2 regions of the Exiguobacterium sp. QJM3NY_9 genome follow, and region 1 is predicted to be linked to the other one. Evidence: predicted binding sites of a transcription regulator. Region 1 holds the regulator's gene; the other holds the start of a gene.
What was found. Region 1 encodes LexA, which represses DNA repair genes until DNA is damaged. Its sites were predicted from a motif close to CGAACATATGTTCG; they were not measured.
Positions count from the first base shown of each region.

Region 1 (16,777 bases):
AACTACACAAACATTATCTGATAAAGTGCTAGATCGGAGTAATTTTATTGAATTCAATACTCCCAATAATCATATAAATAATTGGGCTAATAGCATTAAACAAAATATTGATACAAAATCTATTAAGGATAATAGATTTGAAAAGACGGTTGTAGATTTATATCATTTTGACAATTGGTCGAATAACGATAAAGAAATAGCTCTTAACATATTTGAAATTGAAACTTTAAATCAAATCAATAACACATTAACTAAAACTGACTTTTCAAAAGGAATTGGTTTTAGGGTTTTAGATCATATTAATTCATACATGCTAAATTTACCGAATAGTAGTTTAAGTAGGGAAGAAGCTTTTGATTTACAAATTTCTCAAAAGATTGTTCCGAAAATAAGAGGTACAGCTGAAGAATTAGAAGGGATTTTATTAGATGATGAGAATGGACTACTGAATATATTTGATGAAAATAACAGTTTCAAAGTAACTGTTTCAAATATAAAAAATAAGATTAGGGAGCTAAATTTGTATGGATATACATACTGACTCTCTTTCCTTTAAAGTATCATTCATTACCTATCATTCTAATACTCCTAACAAAATAGTAAAAGAAAATTTCGTTAAAAATTATTCGAATGACCCAAAAATGAATTTTATAGAAGATTTAAATATTAGTGAATACGATAATTTAGTGGTACGCTTTTCTTCAAATAAAATAGAGAATGCAAAGCTATATATGAGTTGTTTTGAATTTTTGAATGATGAAAATCGAAGTATGGAAACTGATGAAAATGGATTTGAGTATATTATTCCAAATAATGAAGCAGTTATTCATAGACATTTTCATAATGATGTAGGAGTGCCATTGATTCCTGGTGTGTACAAAATAAAAGCTGTAGTTGATGGTATTGATTATTACAGTCAAATTCTTGTAAAACCTAAAAACCTAGACTTTGAAGAACATCAAAAAATGATTCATGAAATTGAAAAACATGCTAATGGTCTTGCGCGAGATTGGATTAGAAAAAAAAATACTCCTGACTTTTTTAGAGGTATAGAGGGTATGGACCCTACATACATTGATTATGCATTTTTATTAGTAAATCATAATTCAGTTATTAGGAATGCGATAAGCGTAATTTCTAAAAATCCATATTCTGTTTTAGAAAAAAATTATAAATTAAGTTCTATAAATAAAGGAGAAAAAATTGATCATACATCAATAAAAATGAATCAAATGAAAAATAATTCTTCTTTATTTAGTTTGAGGTCATACTCAGATACCCAAGTCTATTCGTACTATTACAAAGACTCTTACTTTAATAACGTTAATATGTACCTAAAAAAAGTTATTTCTAAGCTAATTGAAATTTTAAAAAGATCAAATCAAGATATTTATATTTTAAAAAGTCACTTACTGTCAGAAATAGTGATTTTAAAGAGATATAGTAAATCATCTAATCAAGGTGATAAATCTAAAATTTTGCATAAAGAAAAGCAACTAAAAAAATTAGAAGAATTAGAACACTCTTCAAAGCAACTCGAAAAAAATTTAAGCGGTTTTTCAAACAATTCATTCTTAGGAAAAATTCAAAAAAGTAATAAGAAGGTGGTTTCACAACAATTTATTAAAAGTCCTGGTTATAATACATTTCATAAACTATATAATATTATTGGTAATAACTTGAACGATAGCATTAAAGATTTATTTGAGTACAGTTGGAAGTCTTCAGAAGAACTATATGAGTATTGGTGCTTCATTAAGATCATAGAATGCTTAATAGAATTGAATTTTAAACCAATACATGGGTGGATTTATAGTAATTCTAACAATAATAATTCGATAAATATTCCGGCTATTCCGGATAATACAACAATAGAATTTATTAAAAACGAAGTTAAATTAGTATTTATTTTTAATTCTTCAATAGGAACTACTCCTGAAAAAGCGAAAAGAGAAGATTCGCCATATTGGACTAGATCTAATAGAAATAAACCAGACTTTAGGATAGACATTTATGCACAAGGGGAGTTTAAAAAAACAATTGTTCTTGATTCAAAGTATAGTCCTTCAAAAAACATATGGAACAAGAACTCTTATCAAGATAATAAAGTCGTTAATCAACTAAAAATGTATGCGAATATGATAATTAAAGTTGATACAAAAAATACACACGTTGTGGATGAAGTAATTGCATTATGTCCTACAGAAATAAGTAAAGATAAGTACATTGAAGTTGACCAAAATCATTTAGTCACTATAGCGACATTGAAACCAGGAACAAAAAATAATGAATTTATAAATCGTTTGAACTACTTGTTAAACTAATGGAATATTCATTTGGCAAAGAGGTTATGTTACAAGATGAATAGAGTTTTTTAAGAGTACTATTGATTTACAGTCAATTATTTCTGAATCAAAGAGGTGTTTCAAATGAAAAAGGGATATGAAGGCAAAGAGATCACGGTCTACTTTGATTCAGAAGTGTGCATTCATTCCGGTCACTGCGTCAAGAGCCTGCCTAGCGTGTTTGATGTCAAAAAACGACCATGGATTGAAGCGGACGGTGCGGAAGCAGAAGAAGTCATGCGTGTGATTGATGGCTGTCCAAGTGGTGCTTTATCTTATGAACGGAGGGAAGCAAATGGAACTGAAACGAGCGGAACGTAAAATCGAAGCCCAACAGGAAGGTGCAGTGATTGGAGAAATCACCTACAGCGACACGAACAACGGCATGTGGATCATCGATCATACGTATGTCGATCCCGCGCACCGGAACCAGCAAATCGGCGAACAACTCGTTGCCGAAATCGTCAACTGGGCACGGGAAGTTAACGTCAAGCTACTGCCGTTATGTCCGTTTGCGAAAAAAGAGTTTGAACATCAATCGGATTATCAGGACGTACAAGCAAATACGTGAACACAAAAATCTCCTCCAGTCTCTCAAGACCAGAGGAGATTTTTTCGAGTCATTGTTTGTGATCCCTGACTTTCATTTTGCGAGAAACAACCATCGCACCGAAATAGGCGACGACGTACAACGCGACCAGTCCTTGTTTTAGCATATAGGGTATATCCATTTGACTCGCGATCAGAAAAATCGCGCACAGCAATATCAAATAGGATACAAACTGCTTATTCGGCACATCAGGACCTCCTTCACTATCCATTAATTTCTATTTTAAAGATAACACAAAGGATGCATCGAAACATGTTAAAGATGAATGAAGTGCTTACAGATACAATCGTAGAAATGCCATGGTGACGACACCGGTCACGACCGTCCAGGATAGACTTTTGCTGAAAATTGCCACCGCCATCGTCGGTAGTGCTGCGAAGACATGAAGCGTCGAAATCGTCGGAAACGCGTCGTCTTGCGCGATGAGTAGATTTTGAAAAAAGAGGGCACCAAGCAGGCAGACCGGAATGAAGGAGAGCCATTCCGTTACGAGGCGTGGTAACGTCAGTCCATGAAGGACAAGAAACGGTAAGACGCGTGGAATCCAAGTGACGAGTCCACAAGCTAAAAAAAGAGCGATTAATTCTGGACGGATTTCCATCGTGTGATCACGACTCCTATACTTGCACCACCGAGCGTCGCGCAAAGAACGGCGATTTCTGGAGAAAAGTAGCGCATGGTGATGTAAAGCATTAGTAAGACGATCAGTAAGAGGCAACTGTTCACGGCAATGCGGGAACGTTCTCCTTCGAACTGTAAGTACAATAAGCCGATGAACATCGCCGTCAGGGCAAAGTCGAGACCGAAGCGCTCAGGATCAGGGAACCAACTGCCGACGAGTGCTCCGAGAACAGTTGCGACGATCCAGCTGAGATACGCAGTCAGGTTCAAGCCGTGCATGAAAGACGGGGAAAGCGTTCCTTTTTGCGCAGTATTCATCGCGACAGCGAACGACTCATCTGTCAATAATGTCCCGACGCCGATCCGATCACGGATATGCCGGGTCTCAACATGCGGTGCAAGCGTCAGACTCATCAATAAGTGCCTGAGATTGACGATGAACGTCGTCAGGATGATGGCAGAAGCGGGACTATTTAATAATAAAAGACTTGTGATGATGAACTGGGCGGCACCGGCGTAAATGAAGACGGACATGAATCCGACTTCAAGAGGGGATAAACCGGAGGCACGACCGACGATGCCGGCTGAAAAACCGATTCCGAGATAACCGAGAACAGTTGGTAAACAGGCTTTGACCCCTGCTTGGAATGAAGAAGACACGACACAATTCCTCCTTTTTTGACATGTAAGATGAGCATAGCATCCGTACTCAAAAATGGACACTAAGTGGTCAATATTTTCATATGTTTTCTTGACATAAGTTTGCTTGAATTGTGGTAAAGACTAAGTGGTAGTGCAAAAAATCGTTAGACGAAGGAGCGTTCAAGATGGATAAATTAATGCAAGATGCCAACCGATTCGTATCAGATATGGTGGAAGGTCTCGTTTTAGCTCATCCGGATTTATATGCGAAAGTCGACGGCGTCAATGTCGTAAAACGAAAAGAACCACTGAACGGAAAAGTTGCCCTCGTTTCGGGTGGCGGCAGTGGGCATGAGCCAGCCCATGCTGGTTTCATTGGTGACGGGATGTTAGCTGCAGCAGTTTGTGGAGAGGTCTTCACCTCACCGACACCAGATATGGTCCTTGAAGGGATCAAGGCAGCAGACGCTGGTAAAGGCGTACTTCTCGTCGTTAAAAACTATTCCGGGGACGTCATGAACTTTGATATGGCGAAGGAACTGGCAGAACTTGAAGATATCGAAGTCGAGACGGTTGTCGTAAAGGATGACATCGCCATCAAAAAAGAAGAAGATCGCCGCGGTGTCGCGGGTACAGTCTTTGTCCATAAAATTGCCGGTGCGGCAGCGGCGGAAGGCAAGTCGCTTGCTGAAGTCAAAGCAATTGCCGAGAAAGTCATCGGAAGCGTGCGTTCGATTGGGATGGCACTTTCACCGTGTTACATGCCGGAAAGCGGAAAACCTGGTTTCGACTTACATGAAGATGAGATGGAAATCGGAATTGGAATCCATGGTGAAAAAGGAATCGACCGGAAACCGGTTGCGTCCGTTGAAGCAATCGTCACGGAACTGCTCGACCGACTGACAGCAGAAGTAACAGACAAAAAAGTCGCTGTCATGGTCAATGGTATGGGTGGAACGCCGGAATCGGAACTCTACATCACCTACAAGTATGTCGCGGAACAATTACAAGCAAAAGGCTACGACATCGTCCGTCCATACGTTGGAAACTATATGACATCGCTTGAGATGCACGGTTTCTCGATTACGTTACTTCCGGTCGACGACGAGCTCGTCGGTTACCTTGACGCAAAAACGAATGCAATCGGTTTTTAATCAGACTAAAAATTTTTAAAAGAAATAGAAGAGGTGGATTGAAATGAAGTTAACGACAGAACAGTTTCGTGAAAGTTTACTGAAGGCAGCAGCACAGATTGAAGCCCATAAAGATGAACTGACCGATCTTGATCGTGAAATCGGCGACGGCGATCACGGGATTAACATGTCACGCGGTTTTCAAGCCGTCCAAAAAGAACTAGAAGCACATGGTGAGTATGAAGATTTAGGTGATTTGTCAAAACAAGTCGGGATGACGTTAATCAAGACGGTCGGTGGGGCGTCTGGTCCGTTATATGGAACAGCGTTCGTCAAGTTCGCCGGAGCCTTTAAAGGGAAAAAAGAAGTGGAAGGGCAAGAACTGGCACAAGCTTTTGTTGAAGCGACGGAAGGCATCAAGATGCGTGGAAAGTCTGAATTCGGTCAGAAAACAATGGTCGACATTTGGACACCTTTCCATGAGGCCTTGAGCAAAGAGGTGGATTTAAACGCTGCACTCGAACAAGCGCTCCGTGATACAAAAGAACGTGTCGCGACGAAAGGGCGGGCTTCCTACTTTGGAGACGCGACAGTCGGCGTCCAAGATCCAGGTTCTTTATCGAGTGCACTCTTGTTACAAGAAATCGTGGAGGTGCTACATGGTTAATGTAATTCTCGTTTCACACAGTGAAAAACTGGCGACTGGTCTAAAGGAACTGCTTGCCGAAATGGCACCGGATACACCAATCCTGCTAGCGGCCGGTTTAGCGGATGGAAGCATCGGTACAGATGCTTCGCGCATTGAAGAGACGTTGAAGGCGCTCGACGATGACGGTGTCATCTTGACGGATATCGGTTCTGCAACAATGAATGCGGAGTTGGCCCTTGAACTGTATAGCGGTGATAAAACGGTCCAATTTGTCGAGGCACCGCTCGTCGAAGGGGCATTCCTCGCGGCTGTTTTAAGTGGTCAATCGAAGTCACTGACTGAAGTCGTTGACGGATTGAGAAATGAATTCGCCTAAATGATTCGCGTAAGACCAATCTCCCTTCTAAGTCAGGTATCTGCCTGCTCATTTAGAGGGGAGTTCTTTGGTGTGGGATTGAGAAGGTGTATGAATTAAAAGGTCAAAGACAAAAAAGAAGCGATTTCGAGTGATATCGAAATCGCTTCTTTTTAATAGAGTGGTGCAAAAGTCATCGTTGTTCGATTAGACGTTTGCGTTGGCTGCTTTTTTGTTCGGTGTGAATGCCATTGTCGCTTCGACCGCTTTTTGCCATCCGGCATAACGTTTTTCGCGATCGTCTTCTTTCATTTCAGGTGTGAATTGATGGTTGAGTTTCCACTGCTTTTTGATTTCAGCTTTATCTTTCCAATAGCCGACAGCGAGTCCAGCGAGGTAGGCTGCACCGAGTGCCGTCGTCTCATTGATTTCCGGGCGGTCAACTGGAACACCGAGAATATCCGATTGGAATTGCATCAAGAAGTCGTTGGCAACGGCACCACCGTCGACGCGTAACGTTTTCAGTTCGATGCCGGAATCTTGCTGCATCGCTGTCAAGACGTCGCGAGTTTGGTAAGCGAGTGACTCGAGTGTTGCGCGGACAAAGTGCTCTTTTTCCGTCCCGCGTGTCAATCCGAAGATGGCACCGCGAACGTCGCTATCCCAGTACGGTGCACCAAGACCAACGAAAGCAGGAACGACGTAGACACCGTCTGTTGAATCGACTTTCAAAGCGTAGCCTTCTGAGTCTTTTGCATTTTTCAACATCCGGAGACCGTCACGTAACCACTGGATTGCAGAACCGGCAACGAAGATGGAACCTTCGAGTGCGTATTCCACTTTGCCGTCGACGCCCCAAGCGATCGTCGTCAGGAGTCCGTGGTCTGAAGAAACGGCTTTTTCGCCCGTGTTCATCAACATGAAGCAACCTGTACCGTATGTGTTTTTCCCTTCGCCCGGTTCAAAACACGTTTGACCGAACAAGGCAGCTTGTTGGTCACCGGCGATGCCGGCGATTGGAACTTCGAAGCCGAAGAAGTGATACGGGACTGTGTTGTCGTAGACTTCACTTGATTGACGGACTTCTGGCAACATCGATTTAGGAACTGTCAGGATTTCAAGTAACTCGTCATCCCATTGTTGTTCGTAAATGTTGTACATGAGTGTCCGTGAGGCATTCGTGTAGTCTGTGATATGTGTTTTTCCACCTGAGAGCTTCCAGACGAGCCACGTATCGATTGTACCGAAGAGCAGTTCCCCGTTCTCTGCTTGCTCACGTGCACCATCGACGTTATCTAGAATCCATTTGACTTTTGTTCCTGAGAAGTAGGCATCGATGAGTAAGCCAGTTTTATCGCGGAATTTTTGATTGAGTCCTTGTTCCTTTAGCTCATCACAAATGTCGGCCGTTTGACGCGATTGCCAGACAAGGGCATGATAAACTGGTTTTCCCGTTTCCTTGTTCCAGACGACTGTCGTTTCACGTTGGTTCGTGATTCCGATGCTCGCGATTTGACTCGGTTTGATGTCAGCCGTTCCGAGTGCATCCGCCATGACTGCTAAAATCGAACCCCAGATTTCATTTGCATCATGCTCGACCCAGCCTGGTTGTGGGAAGTATTGTTTGAATTCACGTTGAGCAGAGTTGACGATTTGACCATCATGATCGAAAATGATGGCGCGTGAGCTTGTCGTTCCTTGGTCGAGTGCTAAAATATACTTGTTTTCCATCTGTGAGTCCCCCTTGAATAGTTAAGATACCTAATGCTCAATCAAAATAACAGTTGATAGATGAAGACGGCGATTGCGCCTCCGATGATTGGTCCGACGATCGGAATCCATGAGTAACCCCAGTCTGATGATCCCTTACCCGGAATCGGTAAGATCGCGTGGGCGATACGTGGACCAAGGTCACGGGCAGGGTTGATTGCATAACCCGTCGTACCACCGAGCGAAAGACCGATGACGACTACGAGGAGACCGACGATCAATGGATTGAGTCCGTCTGCAAACGTATTCGCTCCAAGCGCCAAGATACCAAAGACGAGAACGAATGTCCCGATGATCTCAGATACTAAGTTTGATCCCGTATGACGGATCGCTGGACCTGTCGCGAAGACACCGAGTTTTGCGGCTTGATCTTCTGTCGCTTCAAAATGTTTCATGTAATGAAGCCAAACGAGTACTGCGCCAAGGAATGCTCCGACAAGTTGAGCAGCGATATAGATAGGTACATCTGCCCACGGTAAGTCAGAATTGAGCGCGAGCGACAAAGTAACCGCTGGGTTCAAGTGGGCACCACTGGATGCCGCGACGTAAACACCGGTCATAACGGCGAGACCCCAAGCGAGCGTGATGACAATCCAGCCACCATTTTCAGACTTGGTTTTCTTCAGAACGACACCGGCGACGACGCCATCCCCGAGTAGGACGAGAATCAATGTTCCCATCATCTCACTAATAAAATTACTCATGCAAAAACCCTCCCTTTGGATTAAAGCGAATAATGCCTTTCTATTTAAACCTAACCCGAATTGATAACGTTTTCAATACAAATAATTGAAATATAGGAATAGAAATTTTCAATATTTAGGTTTAAAAAAATTAGAATTGGATAATAAAAAGACTTTTTCCATGATTAAATGGAAAAAGTCAGGATCGACGTTTTTTTCGTTTCTTTTTAGGGCGGAACCAGCTACTCGTATGATCAAGGATGATATGAATCGTACTTGCGGTCATCACACCGATAATAAAAGCAGGCATGACGTCAATCAATGAGTCGACCGTACTTGCTTGAATGATTTCACTATAGAAGGCTAAAAAAAGAAGCGGAATCAATAAAGCAGCACTGTAGAGTAGGCGGATGACATCTCCGATGATTAAGCCATGCGACCAGATGGAGCGGTGCGGCATAATTTTGACGTATGGCATCCAAAGGACACGCAAAGGGCCGAAACGATAGTAAGGTTCCGATTTTAAGTCTAAGTCGGGCGAAAGCCATAAGGTCCCGACGGCGATTCCGACAGCTGTCGGGAGCCAATCCGTTTGGTTCGTTGCGACCGAATAAACAACATATCCTGTGAGGGCAACGGAGTTGACCGTATCATGTACATTTCCAGAAGGCATGAAAAAAGACCAGCTCAGCTGGTCCCTCTCTTAGTGAATCGTCCGGTAAACGCCGATGACCTTGCCAAGAATCGACACGTTATCGAAATACATCGGGTCCATCGAGTCATTTTCTGGTTGAAGACGTACCTGTTGATCTTCTAAGAAGAACCGTTTGACTGTCGCTTCACTATCTTCGGTCATTGCAACGACAATCTCCCCGTTTTCTGCTGTGTTTTGTTGACGCACGATAACACGATCGCCATCAAGAATACCTGCATTAATCATCGATTCGCCATCAATCGTCAACATAAAGACGGTTTCATTTCCTACATAATGTGCAGGGAGTGGGAAATGCTCTTCTATGTTTTCAATCGCAGTGATCGGAAGTCCGGCAGTTACCTTGCCGATAACGGGGACATGGACGATCGCTTCGTTGATTTCTTCAGGTTTATCAAGCAATATTTCAATCGCGCGTGGTTTCGTCGGGTCACGGCGAATCAGTCCACGTTTTTCTAGACGATCCAAATGACCGTGTACCGTTGAGCTTGAAGCAAGACCAACAGCTTCACCAATTTCGCGAACTGAAGGTGGATAGCCCTTTAACTTCACTTCAGCGATGATGTAGTCAAGGATTTCTTGTTGACGTTTAGACATTTTCCGCATACGAATTGCCACCTCTTTCCGGATTGGTTTTTTTAGGATTTAGGAATATATGTTTCTAGAATTACTATAACATAGAACAAATGAGCGTACAAACAATTGTTCGATGTTTTTGTATTGACCGAACACTGGTTCTATGTTTATTATAGATTATGCGAACAATTGTTCCGAGAACATTTATTCTAATAACCTATTTGGAGGGATTCATGATGATTCATTCTATTCGTACTCATGCCTTTTCAATTCTGTTTTATACGCTCAGTTTTGCTTTCATTCTTTTTCTTTTAACGCCACGACCGGATGAAAAGGTCCACCAATTACTCACGGCGTCAGTCACGGTCGATGAGAACGTAACGGTCGAACAAGTTGCAGAAGTCTACAATGATGGTTCGATGACGAACCAGGAATACATTGACTGGCTGATCAAGAACAATGAGCTCGAAACAAAACATGTCATTTCGAAAGACAAAATCGTTGTACCAATCGCACAACAATGACAGAATATAAAAGTTGTTGAATGAACGAACAGGGGTGTGAGGTACGATGAAAGTAGTAATCTACTGTCGCGTCTCGACGGAAAAAGAAGCACAAGAGAGCTCACTGGAGCGGCAAAGAGCAGAACTGTCGGGACTCGCTTTAACAAAAGGATTTGAAATCATAGATATCATCGTCGAAAAAGAAAGTGGCTATGATGTAGAGCGAGAAGGGATGTTAACCGTTCTTGATTATGTAACGCGTCATCTGGTGGAAGCGGTGCTCGTGACGGACGATACACGAATCGGACGAGGAAACGCCAAAATCGCGATTTTGCATACGTTCAAAAAACATGATGTCCAGTTGATGACGATGGAGTCAGACGGTGAATACAAACTGGCGGATGCGGAAGCAATGGTCCTCGAAATCGTTTCACTCGTTGAGGAATACCAGCGTAAGCTCCACAATGCAAAAATTGCACGCGGCATGCGACGGGCTGTCGATAATGGTTTTAGACCCGAACAAAATCTCAATCGGCAAGGCGAGAATGCCGGCCGCAGTCGAAAGGAAGTCCCGATTGAAGAAATCGTTCGATTACGTGAACTTGGTTTGACATTTGCTGACATCGCGACGACCTTACGCGGCATGGGGCATGATATTTCGAAAGCGACGGTCAACAGGCGTTATCTTGAATATAAAGAAGTTGTCCAGTCTTATGAATGAAAGCAGGTGTTGTGTCATCTTGACGCGACAAACTTGCTTTTTTTTTTCGGGTCTTTTACAGTAAGGTTACTATTAAAGTGCTCCGCGTTGAGTCAAAGAGAAAGAGGGATACTATGTTATCACAAGAACAACTCGATCGAATTAATGAACTTGCCAATAAATCAAAAGTCGAACCGTTAACGGAAGCTGAGACGGCGGAACAAAAAGAATTAAGAACGGCCTATTTAGAAGCATTTCGTGGTTCGTTCAAAAATCAAATGATGGGCATCAAAATCGTTGATGAAGAAGGAACGGATGTTACGCCTGAAAAATTGAAGCAAGCACAAGAAGAAGAACGCAATAAACAGTAAGCAAGTTTTGTATGAACGAAAGCTGCGTCGCTCAATCCGTGAGCGAGGTAGCTTTTTTAATGGGAAAATCAGTAATGTGTATCATGAAAGTTGCTTGAAAAGGGCAATAGAGAGCGCATTCATTTTAATGTGACATACTATTTAGAAAAGTTGTATCACATTTCTGTGTGTGCTAAAATGATATAGAATTTGTGAAAAAGAGAGAGGATGATTGTTTTGACGAACATGACAACAGTAGAATTATTAGCAGTAAATACGATTCGTACCTTATCAATTGATGCAGTACAAAAAGCGAACTCGGGCCACCCGGGAATGCCGATGGGTGCAGCACCGATGGCATTTACATTATGGGCGGATCATATGAACCACAACCCTAAAAATCCAGAATGGTTTAACCGTGACCGTTTTGTACTTTCAGCAGGACACGGTTCAATGCTTCTCTACTCACTCCTCCATTTATCAGGATACGACCTCGCGATGGATGACTTGAAGTCATTCCGTCAATGGAACTCAAAAACACCGGGTCACCCGGAATACCGTCACACAGCAGGTGTCGATGCGACGACTGGTCCACTCGGACAAGGCATCGCGATGGCCGTCGGGATGGCGATGGCAGAACGTCACCTCGAAGCGAAATACAACCGTGACGACTTAAACGTCGTCGATCACTTCACGTATGGAATTTGCGGAGACGGTGATTTAATGGAAGGTGTCTCTGCAGAAGCGGCTTCACTCGCAGGACATTTAAGTCTTGGTAAACTCGTCGTCCTGTATGATTCAAACGACATCTCGCTTGATGGCGACTTGGACAAGTCATTCTCCGAAAACGTCCAACAACGTTTTGAAGCATACAACTGGCAAGTCATCCGTGTTGAAGATGGAACGGATATCGATTCGATTTCAAAAGCACTCGACGCGGCGAAAGCGGAAACAACAAAACCGACATTGATCGAAGTCAAAACGGTTATCGGATTCGGTTCGCCGAACAAATCAGGGAAATCGGCTTCACACGGTGCACCACTCGGCGATGCGGAAATCAAGTTGACGAAAGCAAGCTACGTTTGGGATCATGAAGAATTCTATGTACCGGAAGAAGTCAAAGACTTGTTCGAGGAGCGCATCGAAAAACGTGGCGCTGATACAGAAGCAGCATGGACGGAAAAAATGGAGCAATACAAAGTAGCACATCCGGAATTGCACGCTGAGCTTGTTCAAGCGATCAACAATGAATTGCCGAGCAACTGGGAAGCAGATCTTCCGACATATGATCTGACATCGAAAAAAGCAACACGTCAGACGAGTGGGGAAGTCTTAAACGCTCTTGCGAAAAACATTCCATCAATCTTCGGTGGATCAGCTGACTTAGCTGGTTCGAACAACACGATGCTAAAAGGCGAAGCTGACTTCGATATCGATCCAAGCGGCCGTAACATTTGGTTCGGTGTCCGTGAGTTCGCGATGGCAGCAGCTGTCAACGGAATGGCACTTCACGGTGGCGTCATCCCTTACGGTGCGACATTCTTCGTCTTCTCAGATTACTTGCGCCCGGCAGTCCGTCTTGCAGCATTGATGGGGATTCAATCAATCTTCGTCTTGACGCATGACTCGATCGCAGTGGGAGAAGATGGTCCAACACACGAGCCAGTCGAACACTTGATGAGTTTCCGTGCGATGCCGAACTTGACGGTCTATCGTCCGGCAGACGGAAAAGAAACGATTGCCGCTTGGAAAACAGCTGTTCAATCGAAAAACAAACCGACGTTGCTCGTTATGACACGTCAAGGTTTACCTGAACTTGAAGGCACGACAGTCGAAGGTGCTGAAAAGGGTGGTTATGTCATCGCAGGTGACGTAAACACAGCAGATACAATCTTGATGGGAACGGGTTCAGAAGTTCACTTGCTCGTCGAAGCACAAAAACAACTGGGTGAAAAGGTTGCGGTCGTTTCACTTCCATCATGGGAGTTGTTCGAAGCGCAAACAGCTGAGTACAAAGAATTTGTCTTACCAAAACGGATCACGAAACGTCTTGCGATCGAAGCAGGCGCGTCACTCGGTTGGTACAAGTACGTGGGAACAGAAGGACAAGTCATCGGAATCGATCGTTTCGGCGCATCGGCTCCAGGAGACCTTCTATTAAAAGAGTACGGTATGTCTGTCGAAAATATCTTGGAAACAGTCAAGCAACTCGGATAAGTGGAACAGGTGCGCGTTCATGCGCACCTTTTTCATGCATTATCTATGCAAACGGTTAGAATTATAGTATAGTAAAAAGCGACGTTTTAAGTTAGAGGAGGAAGCAACTTGGCTACATGGATTTGGATTTTAATTGCCCTTCTTTGCTTGGTAGCAGGTGTCGCCCTTGGTTTCTATATCGCTCGTCGATACATGATGAACTATTTGGAGCAAAACCCGCCAATCAACGAAGATATGATTAAGACATTGATGATGCAAATGGGTCAAAAGCCATCACAAAAGAAAGTTAACCAAGTGATGCGTTCAATGAGTGGTTCGATGAAATCACCTAAAAAATAAGCAGTTTCAAAAGGAGACCCTTGTGGTCTCCTTTTTGTTTGCTATTTACTGGAAAGATGGCTAATCTAAAATGTGAGACTATTTAAAATACTCAATTGATTTGAAAAAGGGGGGGAGACTTGAATGGGAGTCTTCAAGAAATTGAGTTGGTTTTTCCGACTTGAATGGAAAGCATATAGCATCGGCATCATTTGTTTGATTTTTGTCGCAGGTCTCGAAGTGATTCCACCAAAAGTCATCGGGACGACGGTCAATGGATTAAGTGACGGTACATTGACGAAAGAGAGATTGTTTACACTCGCCGGGGTGCTCGTGTTGATCGGAGTCTCGACCTACGTCATCCGTTACTTTTGGCGTTTTTACATCTTCGGCGCATCGATCCGGCTGGGCCGGTTGTTGCGGAGTCAGCTTTATGGTCACTTTTCAGATTTAGACCAATCGTTTTATAAGAAATATCGAAGTGGAGACTTAATGGCGCATGCGACGAATGATGTCCAAGCGGTTTCAATGACGGCAGGGGCAGGGATTTTGACGCTCGTCGATTCTGTGACAATGGGAAGTTTTGTCGTTGTCATGATGGTGACGACAATCAGTTGGAAACTGACGCTCGTTTCCCTTCTGCCGATGCCGTTGATGGTCTACTTGACATCGCGTTACGGAAAGATGCTGCATTCCCGTTTTCATGATGCACAGGAAGCCTTTTCTGACTTGAATGACAAAGTAGCAGAAAGTATCAGTGGCGTCCGTGTTTTAAAAGCAACGGGTGAAGTCGAGTCAGACGTGACGACATTCACGTCGTTATCGGACGATGTCGTTCAAAAAAACCGTCGTGTCGCGAAAATTGATGCGTTGTTTGATCCAACGATCTTTGGACTCGTCGGTTTATCGTATATCATCGCCGTCGGGTACGGAGCATATTTGTTACAACAAGGGGAAATCCGGATCGGTGACATCGTCGCTTTCACTACATACTTAGGTCTCTTGACGTGGCCGATGCTGGCATTCGGCTGGTTATTCAATATCGTCGAACGAGGACGTGCTTCGTATGACCGAATCGAACGGATGCTTGCCGTGGAGCCGGAAATTAAAGATGCGAAGGAAGCGGTGACGACCGTCGATTCACCACGACTCGATATCGCGATTGACCGTTTTATCTATGACACACAGCCGGTTCTCGAACAGATTGATGTCACACTCGAGCCTGGAAAGTCGCTCGGAATCGTCGGGCGGACAGGTGCTGGGAAGTCGACGTTTGTCCGGTTATTAACCCGCGAATATGATGTCAAACAAGGGGCTATTCGAATGGGAGGGCAAGATATTAAACAACTCCTCCGCGAAACGGTCCGGAAGCAGATCGCCGTCGTCCCGCAAGACCATTTCTTGTTCTCAGCATCGATTGCGGACAATATCGCTTTTGCGAAACCGGACGCTTCGATGGAACAAATCATGGAAGCAGCTCGTGTTGCTGCTGTCCATGACGATATTCTTGGTTTTAAAGAAGGTTACGCGACGATGGTTGGAGAACGCGGCGTGACGTTATCCGGTGGACAAAAACAACGGATTTCGATTGCCCGGGCGTTACTCGCCGACTGTCCGATTTTAGTGCTCGATGACGCGTTATCGGCCGTCGATGCGAAGACAGAAGAGGCGATCATCGATCATTTCCGCACGGCTGATAACGAACAGTCGCAAATCATCGTCGCCCATCGTTTGTCGGCCGTTTCCCATACGGACGAAATCATCGTTCTCGACGCGGGACGGATCATCGAACGGGGGACACATGAGCAGTTGTTGCGGCGAAAAGGCTGGTATAAAGAAACGTATGACCATCAACAACTCGAATCATTAGTTGAACAAGGGGGTGGACCGTTTGAATCATGATATCAATGAAAAAGACGTCTTGAAGCGTCTGCTTCGGTTTGTCGGTCCCTTTAAGAAACAAGTCTTTGTGGCGTTCCTTCTCTTATTGGTCACGACGGGTGCGAAACTCGGAGGACCTTATTTAGTTAAAATCTTCATTGACAACTATGTCACGACTGGTAATTATCCAGTCCAGGAAGTCGCCTTATTATTTAGTGCCTACCTCATCTTGCATACGACAGGGATTATCGTCGATTATTTGCAAGCATTTGAATTTCAAAAAATCGCGTTAAAAGTCATTCAGCGCTTACGGATTGATGTGTTTCGTCACGTCATGCACCTGCGACTCGCTTACTTTGACCGGACACCGGCTGGGGTTTTAGTCTCGCGGATCACGAATGATACGGAAGCGATCAAGGAACTCTACATCGGCGTCCTCTCGACGTTTGTCCAAAGTGGTGTCCAATTGATCGGAACTTATATCTTCCTCTATTTCTTGGACCCGACGCTTGCGACAATCGCACTTGTCTTACTGCCTGTATTTTATTTCGTCATCTGGATCTACCGCAAGTACTCGACGAAATATTATGCAGAAGTCCGCGATTTGTTATCGAAAATCAATGCGCAGTTAAATGAATCAATCAACGGGATGGCGATCATTCAGCAATTCCGCCAAGAAAAACGATTAATGGCGGAATTTGAAGAGACGAAC
Region 1 is NZ_CM149679.1:1,169,718-1,186,494, forward strand. Features, by position in the region: gene AC0VYQ_RS05790 (McrB family protein) at 1-541, shown strand, start outside; gene AC0VYQ_RS05795 (nuclease domain-containing protein) at 525-2,324, shown strand; gene AC0VYQ_RS05800 ((4Fe-4S)-binding protein) at 2,430-2,666, shown strand; gene AC0VYQ_RS05805 (GNAT family N-acetyltransferase) at 2,641-2,916, shown strand; gene AC0VYQ_RS05810 (AzlD domain-containing protein) at 3,230-3,556, opposite strand; gene AC0VYQ_RS05815 (AzlC family ABC transporter permease) at 3,535-4,236, opposite strand; gene dhaK (dihydroxyacetone kinase subunit DhaK) at 4,404-5,372, shown strand; gene dhaL (dihydroxyacetone kinase subunit DhaL) at 5,416-6,018, shown strand; gene dhaM (dihydroxyacetone kinase phosphoryl donor subunit DhaM) at 6,011-6,376, shown strand; gene glpK (glycerol kinase GlpK) at 6,563-8,086, opposite strand; gene AC0VYQ_RS05840 (MIP/aquaporin family protein) at 8,128-8,829, opposite strand; gene AC0VYQ_RS05845 (metal-binding protein) at 9,008-9,481, opposite strand; gene lexA (transcriptional repressor LexA) at 9,512-10,126, opposite strand; gene yneA (cell division suppressor protein YneA) at 10,333-10,620, shown strand; gene AC0VYQ_RS05860 (YneB family resolvase-like protein) at 10,667-11,320, shown strand; gene AC0VYQ_RS05865 (DUF896 domain-containing protein) at 11,434-11,670, shown strand; gene tkt (transketolase) at 11,878-13,866, shown strand; gene AC0VYQ_RS05875 (YneF family protein) at 13,975-14,205, shown strand; gene AC0VYQ_RS05880 (ABC transporter transmembrane domain-containing protein) at 14,329-16,086, shown strand; gene AC0VYQ_RS05885 (ABC transporter ATP-binding protein) at 16,076-16,777, shown strand, end outside.

Region 2 (16,777 bases), 1.2 Mb from region 1:
CATTCTCGCAATCGTCTTTTATTGGAACCGGGCGCGCAGCAAAAGTTGGATGGGAATCGGCTTAATTATTGCCGCAATCGTCCTCGCTATCGTCGGTGTCATCACATTCATTTCATTCGGGTACGACATGAACAACTTCGACAATATGAACTGGGACGAACCAATGATGGATGAAGACTATAACTACTAATCAAAAAGAAGGGGATGCGCATCATTTAGATGGCATCCCCTCCTTTTTGACTGTAGTCACACATTATTTTTTGATTGCGATGCTTAATCATACATTTGCATCAGGAAGCGATAAAAAAATCCCGCCGGCTCCGGTTTCAGGAAGCAGGCGGGATTTTTGATTAGAACGCTTGTGGACTTAAGTGAACACCGTGCGTCACGGAAATCGTTCCCGTTTTCGTATCGGCTTCGACTTCAATCTTCGGCGTCCGGTCACGACCGGAGACGAAATGCAGTTTACGGTTCACGACATCTTTTTGGTCGCGAATCACTTCCATCTCATCGAGGTTACAATTCAACCCACCAAAGTTTGTTTCCAGCTCACCATATACTTCAGCGCCATGCGGCAACATCAAAGCGATGCTTCCCGCGAGTGACGACGCTTGAATCTTCGCGTCGTGGGCTGTTTTGAGTTCACAACGGACATTGCCGTTCGCGGTTTTCAGCTCAGAACGTTCAAAAACCCCGTTCGCGATGATTTGACCATTTGCCGTCTTCGCTTTTAACATTTTGACTTCTGACTCTTCGACTTCAATCGAACCGTTCGCCGTCGAAGCTTTCAAATCCTCACTGTAAAGATCGCGGACATGGATCCGTCCGTTCGCTGTCATCAGTTGAACGCTCGTCGCGTCAAGCGACGACAACGTAATCTCACCATTCAACGTCTGTAACACGAACGCCTCGTAGTGACGACGCGGAACTTTTAAGTGGATCGTCGCCCGGACGCGTTTATCTTTCAAGCGAATCGATAGCGTGTTAGCGGAGACGGAATGTTGAAGCGACGCTTGAAGTTGTTCGAGCGCTTGCTCCTCATTGACTTGGCGAAGCGGACGCCCCGTCACCGTCAACTCACACTCCTCTAAATCACTTGGTTCGACAACGGCATTGGCATTAAATAAATCCAAATGAATCGTCTCTCCACTGAATGGGAATTGTTTGACGTACGTGACGTTCGGACCGGACGTCTGATTTAATGAGAGATCACTCTCTTTAATCCGGTTGACGAGACCATCAAAAGCAGACATCACTTTCGACGTCAGTGAATCAACCGTGTAATGATCGACGCGGTCGTACTGTTCCGGTTCATCGACATACTTATGATTACTTGCTGTCGTCGATTGTTGTTGATCGAGTGCTTCAAGGCGTTCGAGCTTATCGAGTGCCTCATCGATCGTCAACTTTCCTTCTTTTACCTGTTCAAGTATCAACTGACGCATATCTTGTTTCATGAACATTCCCCTCCTATTTTCTGAACACGCTATGACGCAGGAAAACTTATTCACTCTTTCGTTCTACTTCCCTTACTTCCCTTTTACGAATCCTCCGTCAAAAAAGTTTCATGATTCGATTCGGGCTGCGTCCCGTTCCAAAACAGGTGCCAAGTAATGTCCTGTATACGATTCCTTGACTTGCACGATGTCTTCCGGTGTTCCTGTTGCAACGATCATACCTCCACCATCGCCACCTTCCGGACCAAGATCAATCAAGTAATCCGCCGTCTTAATGACGTCGAGGTTATGCTCGATGACGAGGACCGTATCGCCGTTGTCGACGAGGCGTTGCAAGACTTTCAACAGGCGGGCGATGTCATGGACATGCAGTCCCGTCGTCGGTTCGTCGAGAATGTAAATCGTTTTCCCGGTCGACCGCTTATGCAGTTCCGAAGCAAGCTTCACGCGTTGTGCTTCACCGCCCGACAGTTCCGTCGCCGGCTGTCCGAGACGCATGTACGTCAATCCGACGTCAGCAATCGTTTGCAGCTTCCGGCTGATTTTCGGAATTTTTTCGAAGAACTCGAGTCCCTCTTCAACTGTCATCTCAAGAACGTCCGAAATCGTTTTACCTTTATATTTTACTTCGAGCGTCTCGCGGTTATACCGTTTCCCGTGACAGACTTCACACGGAACGTAGACGTCCGGCAAGAAATGCATCTCGATTTTAATGATCCCGTCTCCGCGACACGCTTCGCACCGTCCACCTTTGATGTTGAAACTGAAGCGTCCTTTTTTATAGCCGCGTAACTTCGCTTCGTTCGTCGAAGCGAAAACATCACGAATGTCGTCAAAGACACCTGTATACGTCGCCGGGTTCGAACGTGGTGTCCGACCGATCGGAGATTGGTCGATGTCGATGACTTTATCGATTTGGTCGAGTCCTGTGATGCCTTTATGCGCTCCCGGCTTTTCTTTTGCCCGGTTCATCTCATGTGCAATCGTCTTGTAGAGAATTTCATTAATCAATGTCGACTTCCCGGAACCTGATACTCCGGTCACGGCAACGAACAAGCCGAGCGGGATATCGACGTCGACATTTTTTAAGTTATTTTCTGACGCTTTTTTAATTCGTAACGCCCGTCCGTCCGGTTGTTTCCGTTCAGTCGGCACAGGAATGAACTTCTTCCCCGACAAATATTGTCCGGTCAGTGAATTCGCGTCGTTCATCAATTCTTCCGGTCGACCGGCCGCTGTGACGAAGCCGCCGTGATCACCGGCACCGGGTCCGATATCAATCAGGTAATCCGCTGCCATCATCGTGTCTTCATCATGTTCGACGACGATCAACGTATTTCCAAGATCGCGCATCGTTTTCAGCGTACTGATCAATCGGTCGTTATCACGTTGGTGTAAGCCGATTGACGGTTCATCAAGGACATAGAGGACACCTGTCAGACGGGAGCCGATTTGTGTCGCGAGACGAATCCGTTGCGCTTCCCCACCGGACAATGTACCGGCAGCACGGGAAATCGTCAAATAATCGAGACCGACGTTTTCTAAGAACGATGACCGTTCATGAATCTCGCGAACAATCATCCGTGAAATCGTTTGATCTTTTTCCGATAGTTTCGCCGGCAACTCTTCGAACCAGATGACGGCTTGCTTGACTGACATCTTCGTCACTTCCCCAATGTGGATACCGGATACTTTGACGGCAAGCGATTCGCGTTTCAGACGATGCCCTTTACAGGTCGGACATGCTTTTTTCGCCATGTATCCTTCCATCTGCTCGCGGATGAAATCCGATGACGTCTCCTTGTAACGACGCTGTAAGTTATTCAAGACACCTTCAAAGAACAGATCCGTGTTGCGGACCATGCCAAAGTCATTTTCATAGCGGAAGTGAATTTCTTCTTTCGTGCTGCCGTTTAAGATGATGTCGCGTTGTTCGTCTGACAACTGTTCGAACGGCGTATCCATGTCGATTTTAAAGTGCTCACAGACTGCTTTGAGCAGTTGCGGATAATATTGTGAGCTCGTTGGTTCCCACGCGACGATTGCCCCTTCGTTGAGTGACTTGTCTGCATGCGGTACGACAAGATCGACATCGACTTCAAGTTTCGTCCCGAGTCCGTCACATGAGGCACAGGCCCCGAATGGCGAATTGAACGAGAACATCCGTGGTTCGAGTTCTCCGATTGAGAAACCACAAATGGGACACGCATGATGCTCACTGAAAAGTAGCTCATTGCCATCCATCGTATCGACGATGACACGTCCATCCGCAAGGCGGAGTGCTGTTTCGAGTGAGTCGGCGAGCCGTGATTCGACGTCCGGTCGGACGACGACACGGTCGACGACGACTTCAATCGAGTGTTTCTTATTTTTTTCGAGTGCGATGTCATCCGTTAAATCAATTGTATCGCCATTGACACGGACACGGACGAAGCCCTCTTTTTTCAAATCTTCAAAGACTTTGACATGCGCCCCTTTTCGTCCGGAAACGATCGGTGCCAAAATCTGCAACCGTGACCGCTCAGGTAACTCCATCACTTGGTCGACCATCTGACTGATCGTTTGACTCGAGATCTCAATCCCGTGGTTCGGACAGATCGGTTTGCCGATTCGCGCATACAGCAGACGGAGGTAATCATAAATCTCCGTCACCGTCCCGACAGTCGAGCGGGGGTTTTTACTCGTCGTCTTTTGATCGATTGAAATTGCCGGACTAAGTCCCTCAATCGCATCGACATCCGGTTTATCCATCTGCCCTAAAAACTGGCGTGCATAAGCGGAGAGGCTTTCGACATAACGTCGTTGCCCTTCCGCATAAATCGTATCGAACGCGAGTGATGACTTCCCGGATCCCGATAAGCCCGTCAAGACGACGAGCTGATCGCGCGGGATTTCGACATCGATATTTTGAAGGTTATTGACGCGAGCGCCTTTGATGATAATCTTATTTTTCTTGTCTCCCAACTTAGGCACCTGCTTTCAATTCTAATATAAGATCTCGAAGCTCTGCTGCGCGCTCGAATTGCATGTCTTTCGCTGCTTGTCGCATCTCTTGATCCAACTGTTCGAGTAGCGTTTCGCGCTCCGGTTTTTTCAGTTTATTGAATTTCTCCAGTTTTTCGACCGTATCATCACTTTCAATCGTCGTACTGATGACACCGCGAACGTCTTTTTGAATCGTTTTCGGCGTAATGCCGTGTTCTTTATTGAACGCGAGCTGAATGTTGCGCCGACGTTCCGTCTCATCCATCGCCCGTTGCATCGAATCCGTAATCTTGTCTGCAAACAGGACGACGTGCCCTTCCGAGTTCCGGGCCGCCCGTCCGATCGTCTGAATCAATGATCGCTCGGACCGCAAGAAACCTTCTTTATCTGCATCGAGAATCGTAACGAGCGACACTTCCGGAATATCGAGCCCTTCACGAAGCAGGTTGATCCCGACGAGGACGTCATACTTACCAAGCCGTAGATCGCGAATGATTTCAATCCGTTCGAGTGTCTTAATTTCCGAATGCATGTAGTTGACCTTGACACCGTTCTCTTTTAAATAATCGGTCAAGTCTTCCGACATTTTTTTCGTCAATGTCGTCACGAGAACCCGTTCATTTTTCGCGACGCGGTCCCGGATGTTGTCCATCAAGTAATCGATTTGCCCCGTGATCGGATGAATCTCGATTGTCGGATCGACGAGTCCCGTCGGACGAATGATTTGTTCGACCATCTCTTTTGAGTGCTCGAGCTCATAAGGTCCCGGCGTCGCTGAGATATAAATTGCTTGACTGACCTTCTCTTCAAACTCTTCAAAACGAAGCGGCCGGTTATCTTTCGCTGACGGTAAACGGAAACCATGCTCGACGAGGACTTGTTTCCGCGCCTGGTCACCGTTATACATCCCGCGGATTTGCGGTAACGTGACGTGCGACTCATCGGCGACGAGCAAGAAGTCTTTCGGGAAGTAATCGATGAGCGTATACGGCGTCGATCCTTCCGGCATCAGGTTTAAATGACGGGAATAGTTTTCGATTCCTGAGCAGTAACCCATTTCACGCATCATCTCGAGATCGTAGTTCGTCCGTTGCTCAAGACGTTGCGCTTCGAGTAACATCCCGTCTTCACGCATCTTCGCGAGTTGCGTCTCAAGTTCGACTTCGATGTTCGCGATTGCTTTTTGAAGACGTGTGTCCCCCGTCACGAAGTGGGACGCCGGGAAGATTGAGATATGTTCACGGTCGGCGATGATTTCACCTGTCAACGGATCCATGTCGCGAATCCGTTCGATTTCGTCACCAAAAAATTCGACACGGACACATTGTTCGTCTCGTGACGCCGGGAAAATCTCGACAACATCACCACGGACACGAAACCGCCCGCGCTGGAAGTCGATGTCATTTCGTTCATATTGAATGTCAATCAAGCGACGGAGCATCTCGTTACGCCCCATCTCATTGCCGACACGAAGCGATAACACATGATTATTGTACTCTTCCGGGTTACCGAGACCGTAGATACACGAGACGGAAGCAACGATCAAGACGTCATCTCGCTCAAACAAGGAAGATGTCGCCGAGTGACGGAGTTTATCAATCTCATCGTTGATGGACGAGTCTTTTTCGATGAACGTGTCCGTCGACGGGACATACGCTTCCGGTTGGTAGTAATCATAAAAGCTGACGAAGTACTCGACCGCGTTGTTCGGGAAAAATTCTTTGAACTCCGAGTACAGTTGCCCGGCCAGTGTTTTATTATGCGCCAGGACTAACGTCGGTTTTTTAATCTCTTTGATGACGTTCGAGACGGTGAACGTCTTACCGGTTCCGGTCGCTCCGAGCAACGTTTGATGCCGCTCGCCGTTCTTGACGCCGGTGACCAATTGTTTAATGGCAGCCGGCTGATCGCCGCCTGGTTCAAATGGTGACACTAACTCAAAATCCATCGCTAACTTCCCCCTCATTCCGTAAAAAATCTATTTTTATTGTATCACTTTACGAACAAACATTCGATTATGAAGTGCTCCTTCTAGGAAGTTACCCGTTTTTCCAAAAAAGAAAAAGTCCCAGTACGGATTATCTCTGAAAAAGATAAAGTTCACTCAAGAAACAACAACATCCCCTACCACTCACGTGATAGAGGATGCTCATTATTGAAGCGTTCGAATTTTAGTCCGGCGATTCCCCGGCTCACTGACGAACATGATGCCGAGTTCATGATGATCTTGTTCATAAAAAGCCCGTTGTGCAAACCGAACATCTCCATTATGATTCATCACTTCGAGACGTAAGTACGGTTTATGCTTTTGAATCGCTTCATAGAAGCTCGTCTCGGAATCAACAAAATCACCGTTGACCTTATAGATGGCTTCTCCGGGTACGAGCCCCATTTCTGATGCCGGTAATCCAGGGAACGTCCCCAAGATGACGACACCCCGTTTTCCATTGAGGAAAATCGGCGTCTCTGAACGATTCAAACGTTTGACCCGTTGGTGCAAGATGATGTGCAAGACGAGCAGGAGCGGTAGACCGAATAACCATTCTTCCCGGTTCGTCACGTACGCACCCAGTGTCAACAAGACCGCGAGTAACAATGTGATGACGCGACCCCGAATCAATGGACGCATCAACTCAGCCGGTAATTTTCCTGTGAACAGAAAACTGAAGCCGAGCGGGAAAAAGAGCACGAGCGGGACGTACTCCGGAAAAGTGAACCGCGGAAACCATTCCTCGAGACTACTGCCCGGAACAATGACGAGCAACGGAATCAACCACAGTTTGTTCGCGGACAACCCACCGATGAAACGCCCCCGCTTCGATAAGACGAGTGATGGGGACAACTGCTTTTGACCGCGCCACGCGACGAGCGTCAATTCTGCCAGCAACGTCAAGCTCGCAAGCAACAGCAACGTCGTCGCGTCGACCTCTTTAATCCCGTCCATCCGTTCATCCGTCACGAACCACCCGATAAGTGCCAAAACGCTGAGCGGCCAAAGCGGCAAGTTAAACCGGACGACGCCAATCACCAATGTCACGGCGGCGAGCGCCGTAAAGGCGACAATGAAGACCGGGCTGACGGTCACCTGTAAACTCAAACTGATTGCAGATAAGACAATCCCGACGAGCAGACCGGGCAGCAATGTCTCAAAAATGTCGGTCCGTTGATCGCGTGATTTCGAGCGGAACAAGTTCCGTTCTCGCCTGACGCGACGAATACCGATTACAACACTGACTAGAATGGCTAACCACAGGATTGGACTAGCGATAAGACTAATCACTGTCCAACCGATTCCATCGAATAATTCCACGCCCATTCAGACCTCTTTCCGTGATTTATTCAGCGGCAACTTCAAGTGCCTTGATGCGTTGTACATCATTTTTCGAGTCTTCTAACTTTTTCAAGAGACGTGTCTCCATCTCGGAAGCCGTCACCGGGTCAATCTTACCCGTGACTTCGAGCTTGGCATCTTTTTGAAGTTGTTCGACTGCTTGTTTCATCGTGTCGCCATAATACCCATCCTGCCCTTTCGGATCGTAACCGATCGCTTCGAGCACGAGATGTGCATTCTCGACAGATTTTCCATAGTCCCCGACATTGAGCGCTTTGTCATCCGTCAATATTTTCGTGACATTGAAATACGCAGGTTGTTTGACTTCAACGGTCGGTTTAACTCCTTTTTTGTGAATCCAGTTCCCGTCTGGCGTCAGCCATTTGTTCGTTGTCAGCTTCAGGTCACTACCATCTTTTAAGTCATACGCACTTTGGACGATCCCTTTACCGAATGACTTTGTACCGACGACTTCTGCACCGGCGCCTTCTTTCAGACCAGCGGCTAAAATTTCTGACGCTGACGCGGAACCGCTATCTTCCAACACGACGATGTTATAAGGTTTCTTCGCGTCCGCCTTCCCGAATTCCTGCGTCCGGTCGCCTTTATTGTCTTCGACCTGGAAAATCGGTGTATCTTTCGGAATGAATGGCGCAATCATTTTCGAAACTGCCGTCAACAGTCCGCCCGGGTTTCCCCGGACGTCAATGACGAGTCCATCGATATTCTTCGCTTCGAGAGCAGCGAGTTGCTTTTCGAACTCTTCTGCAGTCGGGTCAGAGAACTGAGTCACTTGGAGTACACCAATCGTTTTCCCGTTCACTTGTTCTGTTTCCGAATAAACGGTCTCAATCGGAATCGTATCGCGTTCAATCGTGATTTTCATCGGGTCTTGTCCCCCGCGTTGAATCGTCAAGACGACTTCCGTCCCTTTTTCACCACGAATCTTTTTGACAGCTTGATCCGTCTTTTGACCTTTCGTCGACTTGCCATCGATTTCTATAATGACGTCACCCGGCTTGATTCCTGCTTTTTCAGCGGGTGCCCCTTTAATCGGAGCGACGATGACAATTGCCTCACCCTTTTGCTCCAGTGTCGCGCCAATTCCTTCAAACGATGAAGACAGATTCGTGTTGAACGACGCAGTTTCCGATTCATCCATGTAGACCGAGTAGGGATCGTCAAGCACTTCCGTCATCCCACTGAGTGCTCCTTCAAGCAATTCTTGATCCGTGACATCTTCTAGGTAATACTGTGAAATCATCTGGCGGACTTGATCGACCTTTTTCCAGTCCCCCGATTCGCCCGATGAACTGGTCGTCACCGTGTCGGTACCACCTGTTGCTAACATACCGACTGCGCCTGCCCCTAGGCCAAGTCCGAATGTACTGACTGCTATGACTGCCGTTGTAGATTTTTTCACGCTTGATTCCTCGTTTCCGGTGTAAACCTGCTATTTTTTTCAGTATAGCAAAAAAAGATAGGTTACCCTATCTTTTCGCTAAAGAGCTATAGATCAATCAAAAGATGTACGGGGCTGGATCGACCGCGTTCGGTTGTCCGACCGCCCACTCCCCTTGATGAATCTCAAAGTGAAGATGAGGACCAGTCGACCAGCCTGTCGAACCTAACTTTCCGATGACCGTCCCCGGCATGACCGTTTGCCCTGCCTTCACGGCGACGGAATCAAGATGTCCGTAAACCGTCGTCCAGACTTTCCCGTCGATCAGATGGGTGATCATCACGACATTCCCGTATCCTGTCGCACTTCCGGCGCGCAGGACGATACCACCTGCCGCTGCCTGAATCGGTGTTCCTTTAGCATTAACGAGATCGATGCCCGTATGAATCTCCGACTTGCCGGTCAACGGATTGTTCCGTGGACCGAACGGGCTGGACACGTAACCGGAGACAGGTAATTGAAATGGCTTTGCATGATCCGTCGCAGATGGTACTGGCTGCGTTTTCGTCGTTGGCGATGCCGTCCGGTCCGCCGCCTGCGCGTCGTCCGCTTCCGCTTGCTCACGTTTCGCTGCTTCGATACGGGCGAGACGTTCTGCTTCCGCCTTTATCTTTGCTTGTTCAGCGGCACGTGCGGCTTCTTCGAGTTCCGTCAGTTGCGTGCTAATCAATTGTTGCTGATCCGCTAAGATTTGGGCTTCTTCCGCCTTCGTGAACTGCTCCTGCTTCAATTGTTTGACCTGATCGTTCAATTGGACGACCAATTTTCGTTTCAACTCAGATTCCGCAATGATCCGCGTCTGAAGAATCAACAGTTTCCGCTGGTCTTTTTTAAGCTGACCGAGGATGAGTTCTTGACTTGCGCGTTGCTCCGTCAATTCCGTGACATTTGCTTTATAGGCATTCAAAACACCATCATCTTGTTTAATGATTTCACTGACAGTACTAAAACGCGAGATTAAATCGCCGAAATCTTTTGAGTCGAGCAACACTTCGATGTATTTGATGTCGCCATCCCGCTGAACGGCACGAAGCCGGTTCCCAAGTAAATCTTCCTGCGCCCGTAACTCGGACAATGTTTGTTTAATCGCTTCTTCGATCGCTTGCAACTCTTCTTTTGATGCAGAAACAGCCGCTTGTTGATCTGCAATTTCACTCGCTAAATCATCCAAACGGCTGTTGACTTCATCCAAACGCTCCTCTGCGAGGCGGCGTTCTTTTTTCGTCAAGATTAACTTCTCAGATGTCTGATCCTGTGATCGTTCCGTCTCTTGCAGACGGGACTCGACCTCCTGTTGTTCCTTCAACAATTCTTCTTTAGACACGGCGTGAACGGATACACTTGAACCAACCAGGGCCAAGGTGAGCACAGCTGAACAGAATCGAACCTTCATGAGAAGCATCTCTCCTCTATATTTTGTTTTTTCGTAACTTATACTTTTAAGAAACGTCCGAGTGACGTCGTTGATCCCCATACTCCGATGAAGGCACCGAGCGCAAGTAAAATCAATGCGACTTGAACGGATAGTTCACCAGGTGGAATCAAATTAAAGATTGATGCATTTAAAGATACGAGTTGTGGTTGAAGGGCATTGTATGTCACTTCATAACCAAAATAGACGACAGCGATTGGAATCAATGCTCCGAGTACACCCATCAAGAGTCCCTCGACGAAGAACGGTGCACGGATGAAGCCGTTTTTCGCTCCAACGAGACGCATGATTTCGATTTCCCGACGACGCGAGAAAATCGTTACTTTGATCGTATTCGAGATGAGGAACATCGCCATGAAGGTCAGACCGACAATTAAGATGATTCCACCGACGCGTACCCCTTCAAGGAAGTTGAACATCTTCTCGACGTAATCTTCGCCATACTCGACACTATCTATATTTTCCATTTTTTTGACTGTATTTGCAATAGTTTCTGTCTCATTTGGGGAAGTTGCTTTGACGATATAGCGATCGTGAAGCGGGTTATCCTTCTCGACCGACTGGTACGCCTGCGATCCTTCTCCTAACTGTTCTTTAAAACGATTCAGTTCATCTTCTTTTGAACTGTACCGGACAGACGCGACACCCGGCATCTGTTCTAATTTTGAACCAACGGCGTCGATTTTTGCTTGATCGGCCTCGCGTTCGACGAACACTTGAATTTCGACGTCTTTTTCGACGTTGTCTGAAATCTTGTTGACGTTGAACATGACCATCGCGAAAATTCCGACGAGTAATAATGTCACGGTTACGGCACTGACAGAGGCGAATGTCATCCAGCCGTTTCGGACAAGACCTTTCGACCCTTCCCGTAAATGACGGAATCCATTAAACTTCATAGCCGTACATTCCTTTCTCTTCGTCACGGACGATTTTTCCACCGTCGATCGCCAGTACGCGATGACGCATTTTGTTAACGATGTCTCGATTGTGTGTCGCCATTACGACCGTTGTCCCACGGCGATAAATCTCTTCGAAGACCTCCATGATTTCCCATGCCGTATCCGGGTCAAGGTTTCCTGTCGGCTCATCAGCGATGACGAGTGACGGACGGTTGACGATGGCTCGGGCAATCGAAATCCGTTGTTGTTCCCCACCCGATAACTCATCCGGATAGTTCCGTGCTTTATGTTTGAGTTTGACGAGATCGAGGACCTCGTTTACTTTTTTACGGATTTGCGCTTTATCGTCTCCGACAACTTCGAGTGCGAATGCGACATTTTCATACACCGTCAGTGACGGGAGGAGTTTAAAGTCTTGGAAGATGACGCCGATTTGGCGACGGAGTTCTGGAATTTGACGGTTTTTTAATTTACCGACTTCGATTCCTTTAAACAAAAATGAACCGCTCGTCGGTTTCTCTTCGCGGTACATCATCTTCATGAATGTTGATTTGCCGGCTCCAGAAGGTCCAACGATATAGACGAACTCACCTTGATTGATCGTCAAATTGACCTCACGAAGTGCAGTGACTCCGTTCGGGTATATTTTACTAACTTGTTGCATCTTGATCACTTACTTCACATCCTTATTTGATTACTGGGGGTGATCAGCTAGGTCTTAAAACCTACCGATTTCCATTATAACAGTCATAAAAAAAAACCACATTACAATCAAATGTCAATTCCGGCTGATTTTCATAAAAAAAGGGATAAGAAATGACGAACACATGTCGTGTCTGTCATCTCTTACCCCATACTTTCACATAGTTATGCTTATTTCTTTTCTGCTAACCAATCAGCAACATCAACGATTTCTTCGTCCTCTTTCAGGATTCCGGCAGGCATTTGCCCTTTACCGTTCTTGATGATGTCCTGGATCTCTTCAGACGAATACTTTGAACCGACTTTTGTTAAGTTTGGTCCAACATTTCCTTCTAAATTGTTCCCGTGACATGAGGCACAGTTATTCGCGAAGATTTTTTCCGCGTCGACCGCTGATTCTGTTTTTGAAGAATCATCGTTCATTGACGAATCGTCATTCATCGACGTGTCTTCTTTCGTTGTATCCGATGAACTGGAATCATCACTGCCGCAAGCGCCGAGTACGAGTGTCGCGCCAAGTCCTGCCGCGAGTAAAAGATTTTTTAACTTCATCCGTATACCCCCCTTAAAAAATACCAATCAACGTTCTTACCTATTAGAGTATAACCGTTCTTGATGTTTTCTAAGCGTGATTTCACAAAAACTTCACGTTTTCGATGTGTTTACGGAACATTGTGATACCGTTTGTCATCCGTGAAGCCAAGTCCGAGTACTTCATGGGCCTCACTGACGACAAGGAACGCTTCCGGATCAATGTGTTTGACGATTTCTTTCAACGTCGTGATTTCACCTTGACGGACGACGACCATCAGCATCGGTTTCCGTTTCCGTGTATAGGCACCCGCTGCCTCGATTTCCGTTGCCCCGCGATCGAGTGTCTGGAAAATCTCTTTAACAAGGGCTTCCCGTTGATCAGAAATGATGTAGGCCAGCTTATCGTTCGTGATTCCGAGCTGGACGATATCAATCATCTTAATCGTGATGAACAAAGCGACGAGCGCATACAGACCAATTTCGAGCGAGAAGATAATCGCGGCACTGATGACGATTGTCCCGTCAAGCAAGGCAATGCACAAATGAATCGGTAACTTCGTAAACCGGTGTAAAATCTGGGCGATTAAATCCATCCCGCCGGTCGACGCCCGACCTTTAAAAATCAGACCGAGTCCAATTCCGACGCCGGCCCCGCCAAAAATCGCAGCGAGCATCGGATTCATCGTCGCTGCCGGGACCTCGAACCGTTCATAAATCAAGATGACGACGGGCAAAAAAATCGATCCGACGAGTGACTTGACGCCGAACCCCATCCCGAGAATCATCCAGCCGATCGCGAGCAATAGGACGTTCGCAACGAGCTGGAACAGTCCGGGTGAAATCCCGAATAAATCATTCAAGACAATCGATAGCCCACTGACGCCTCCTGAGGCGAGTTGATTCGGTGCGAGAAACAGACTGAACGCACTGGCGACGAATAATGAACCTAATAATAAATAAACATAGTCGCGAACGACTTCCTGACGCGTTGATGTCATGGCGTTGCATTTCCCCTTACCTTAAAATCTAGAACCCGTTTTTTATTTTAGCGCAAAAAGGGAAGTGACGACTAGCCCGTCCGACCAACTCGCAGTGGTTCTCTTATACCGCACTAAAGGGTTTCGGATAACGGACCGCCCCTTTGACGCCCGTTAAGCCATTTCGGACGAGCGGCATGACGAGAAATACTTCAGCCGGGACCGGGAATGGTGCTTCAATCCCGTAATCGATCGCCCGTTCGAATCCGAACTGCGGATAATAACTGTCGTGACCGAGCACGACGATGTGGTGTTCCCCCGCTTCCCGGGCGTCCTCGATGACTTGGCGGATCAACTCTGACCCGATGCCTTTTCGTTGCCAGACCGGCATGACGCCGACCGGCGCCAAGGCGAGCGACGGGACGTCCTCGATGTAAATCCGGCTCAGCAAGACGTGCCCGACGATTTCTCCCCGATCAGCGACGGCGACCCGACTGAAACGTGGTGCCGCCTCGTCATCTTCCCGTAAGGCGTCGACTAAATCCGCTTCAGCCGCCTGTTCGAACGCTGCTTCATGCACGCGGCGAATCGCGGCTGCATCCTTAAATTTTTCCTGACGAATGATCATCTCATGTCCTCCTTTTTGAAAAAAACCGCCGACTTGACCGTCGACGGTAGGTGCTTCTTACATATTGAGTAAACGAAGGTAGGCATCGATGAAGCCCATGATGTCTCCATCCATTGCCCCTTGCGTATTCCCGACTTCATAGTTCGTCCGGTGATCCTTGACCATGCTGTATGGATGGAAGACGTATGAACGAATTTGGCTACCCCACGCGATATCCGATTTTTCGCCACGGATTTCATCGAGTTTCTTTTGTTTCTCCTCGATTTCACGTTGGTAGAGTTTCGCTTTCAACATCTTCATCGCCGCTTCACGGTTCTTGATCTGCGAACGCTCTTGTTGACACGAGACGACGACGCCCGTCGGCACGTGCGTGATCCGGACGGCTGAGTCGGTCGTATTGATGTGCTGTCCACCGGCACCTGACGCCCGGTACGTATCGACACGAAGATCTTCCGTCCGAATGTCGATATCGATGTCATCGTTGAACTCCGGCATGACGTCACATGAAACGAACGATGTATGACGGCGGCCTGACGAATCAAACGGTGAAATCCGGACGAGACGGTGGATTCCTTTTTCCGCCTTCAAGTATCCATAGGCATTGTGCCCTTGAATACGGAGCGTGACCGATTTAACACCGGCTTCGTCACCTGGTTGGTAGTCCATCGTCTCGACTTTCCAGCCCTGTTTGTCGCAAAAACGTTGGTACATCCGGAGTAACATCGAAGCCCAGTCTTGCGACTCGGTCCCACCCGCACCCGGGTGCAGCTCAAGGATTGCGTTGTTTGCGTCGTATTCGCCGTTCAACAAGATTTGTAATTCAAACTCGTCGAACTTCTGTTTGATGTCTCCGAGTTCCGACTCGAGTTCTTCTTGCAACTCGACGTCCGGCTCTTCTTTAATCAATTCATACGTCAAGACGATGTTTTCGTGTCCATCGGCGAGGTGTTGGTACTTATCGACCATCGCCTTCAAACCGTTCGACTCGTCGATGACTTTTTGGGCTTCTTCTTGATTGTTCCAGAAGTCCGGGAACGTCATCTCGTTTTCGAGCTCTTCGATCCGGGAAATCTTCGTTTCTAAATCAAGCGATGCCTTATATTCTCCGAGTTTCTTCTCCATCCACTCGGCGGTGTTGCGTATTTCTGCTAATTCCATTGTGTTCCACCTTCTCTTTCCGTCAAAAGAGGCAGGAATCTCCCGCCTCTTTCAGTCGATTCATCACTTATGCCTGACGGCCGTGACAGTTCTTATATTTTTTACCGGATCCGCACCAACATGGGTCGTTGCGTCCGATTTGGTCGTTCGGATTTTTGCGGACAGGCGCTTTTTTAACGACCTTGTCCTCTTTGCCTGAGACGGCGACTTCATCCTTGACGACTTTTTCGCGTTTCAAGTTCGGGTCAAGATCAGCACGAAGGACGAATTGTGTCACTTCTTCCGCGATTGCCGCGTTCATCGTATCGAACATCATTGAACCTTCCGACTGGTATTCCCGCAGCGGATCGTTTTGACCGTAAGCACGAAGGTGAATCCCTTCACGCAACTGATCCATCTGATCGATGTGGTTCATCCAGTGTTGGTCGACGGCACGTAAGACGATGACTTTTTCAAACTCGTCAAACGCTTCAGCCGGTACTTCCGACCGTTTGTGTTCGTAGTGTGCGAACGTCCGCTCTTTGAGCAGTTCGATGATTTCTTCGCGTTCTTTGCCGAACAACTCTTGTTCCGTCACTTTTTCTTCGACGGCAAGCGTCTGGTTCGACCAATCCGCGAGTGCACCGATGCTCCACTCTTCCGGTACGAACTCGATTGGCGTGTACTGATGGACACCTGATTCAATCGTTTGTTCCATCATCGGACGAACGATGTCTGAGACAGACTGGGCGTCAAGAATCGCTGCCCGGTCCGCGTACATGACTTTCCGTTGATCAGCCATGACGTTATCATAACCGAGGACTTGTTTCCGTGCGTCGAAGTTATTTCCTTCGACCCGTTTTTGAGCGGACTCGACGGCACGTGAGACCATCCGGCTTTCAATCGGTTGCGAGTCGTCCATTCCGAGACGATCCATCATCGATTGCAGGGAATCGGAACCGAAACGGCGCATCAATTCATCTTCGAGTGAAAGATAGAACTGGGATGCCCCCGGGTCACCTTGACGACCGGCCCGACCACGTAACTGGTTATCGATCCGGCGTGATTCGTGACGCTCTGTCCCGAGAATGTAGAGACCGCCTTTTTCGATGACACCTGCACCGAGCTTGATGTCGGTACCGCGTCCGGCCATGTTCGTCGCGATCGTGACCGAGTTCGCTTGTCCCGCGTTCTCGATGATTTCTGCTTCCCGTGCATGGTTTTTCGCGT
Region 2 is NZ_CM149679.1:2,405,691-2,422,467, forward strand. Features, by position in the region: gene AC0VYQ_RS12355 (Asp23/Gls24 family envelope stress response protein) at 1-190, shown strand, start outside; gene AC0VYQ_RS12360 (DUF4097 family beta strand repeat-containing protein) at 351-1,457, opposite strand; gene uvrA (excinuclease ABC subunit UvrA) at 1,566-4,421, opposite strand; gene uvrB (excinuclease ABC subunit UvrB) at 4,423-6,390, opposite strand; gene AC0VYQ_RS12375 (PDZ domain-containing protein) at 6,595-7,758, opposite strand; gene AC0VYQ_RS12380 (S41 family peptidase) at 7,778-9,196, opposite strand; gene AC0VYQ_RS12385 (murein hydrolase activator EnvC family protein) at 9,294-10,628, opposite strand; gene ftsX (permease-like cell division protein FtsX) at 10,667-11,566, opposite strand; gene ftsE (cell division ATP-binding protein FtsE) at 11,556-12,242, opposite strand; gene cccB (cytochrome c551) at 12,443-12,823, opposite strand; gene AC0VYQ_RS12405 (YitT family protein) at 12,934-13,803, opposite strand; gene AC0VYQ_RS12410 (GNAT family N-acetyltransferase) at 13,907-14,410, opposite strand; gene prfB (peptide chain release factor 2) at 14,468-15,568, opposite strand; gene secA (preprotein translocase subunit SecA) at 15,636-16,777, opposite strand, start outside.
Region 2: the regulator LexA is predicted to act here: its motif matches at 6,443-6,456, upstream of uvrB (excinuclease ABC subunit UvrB).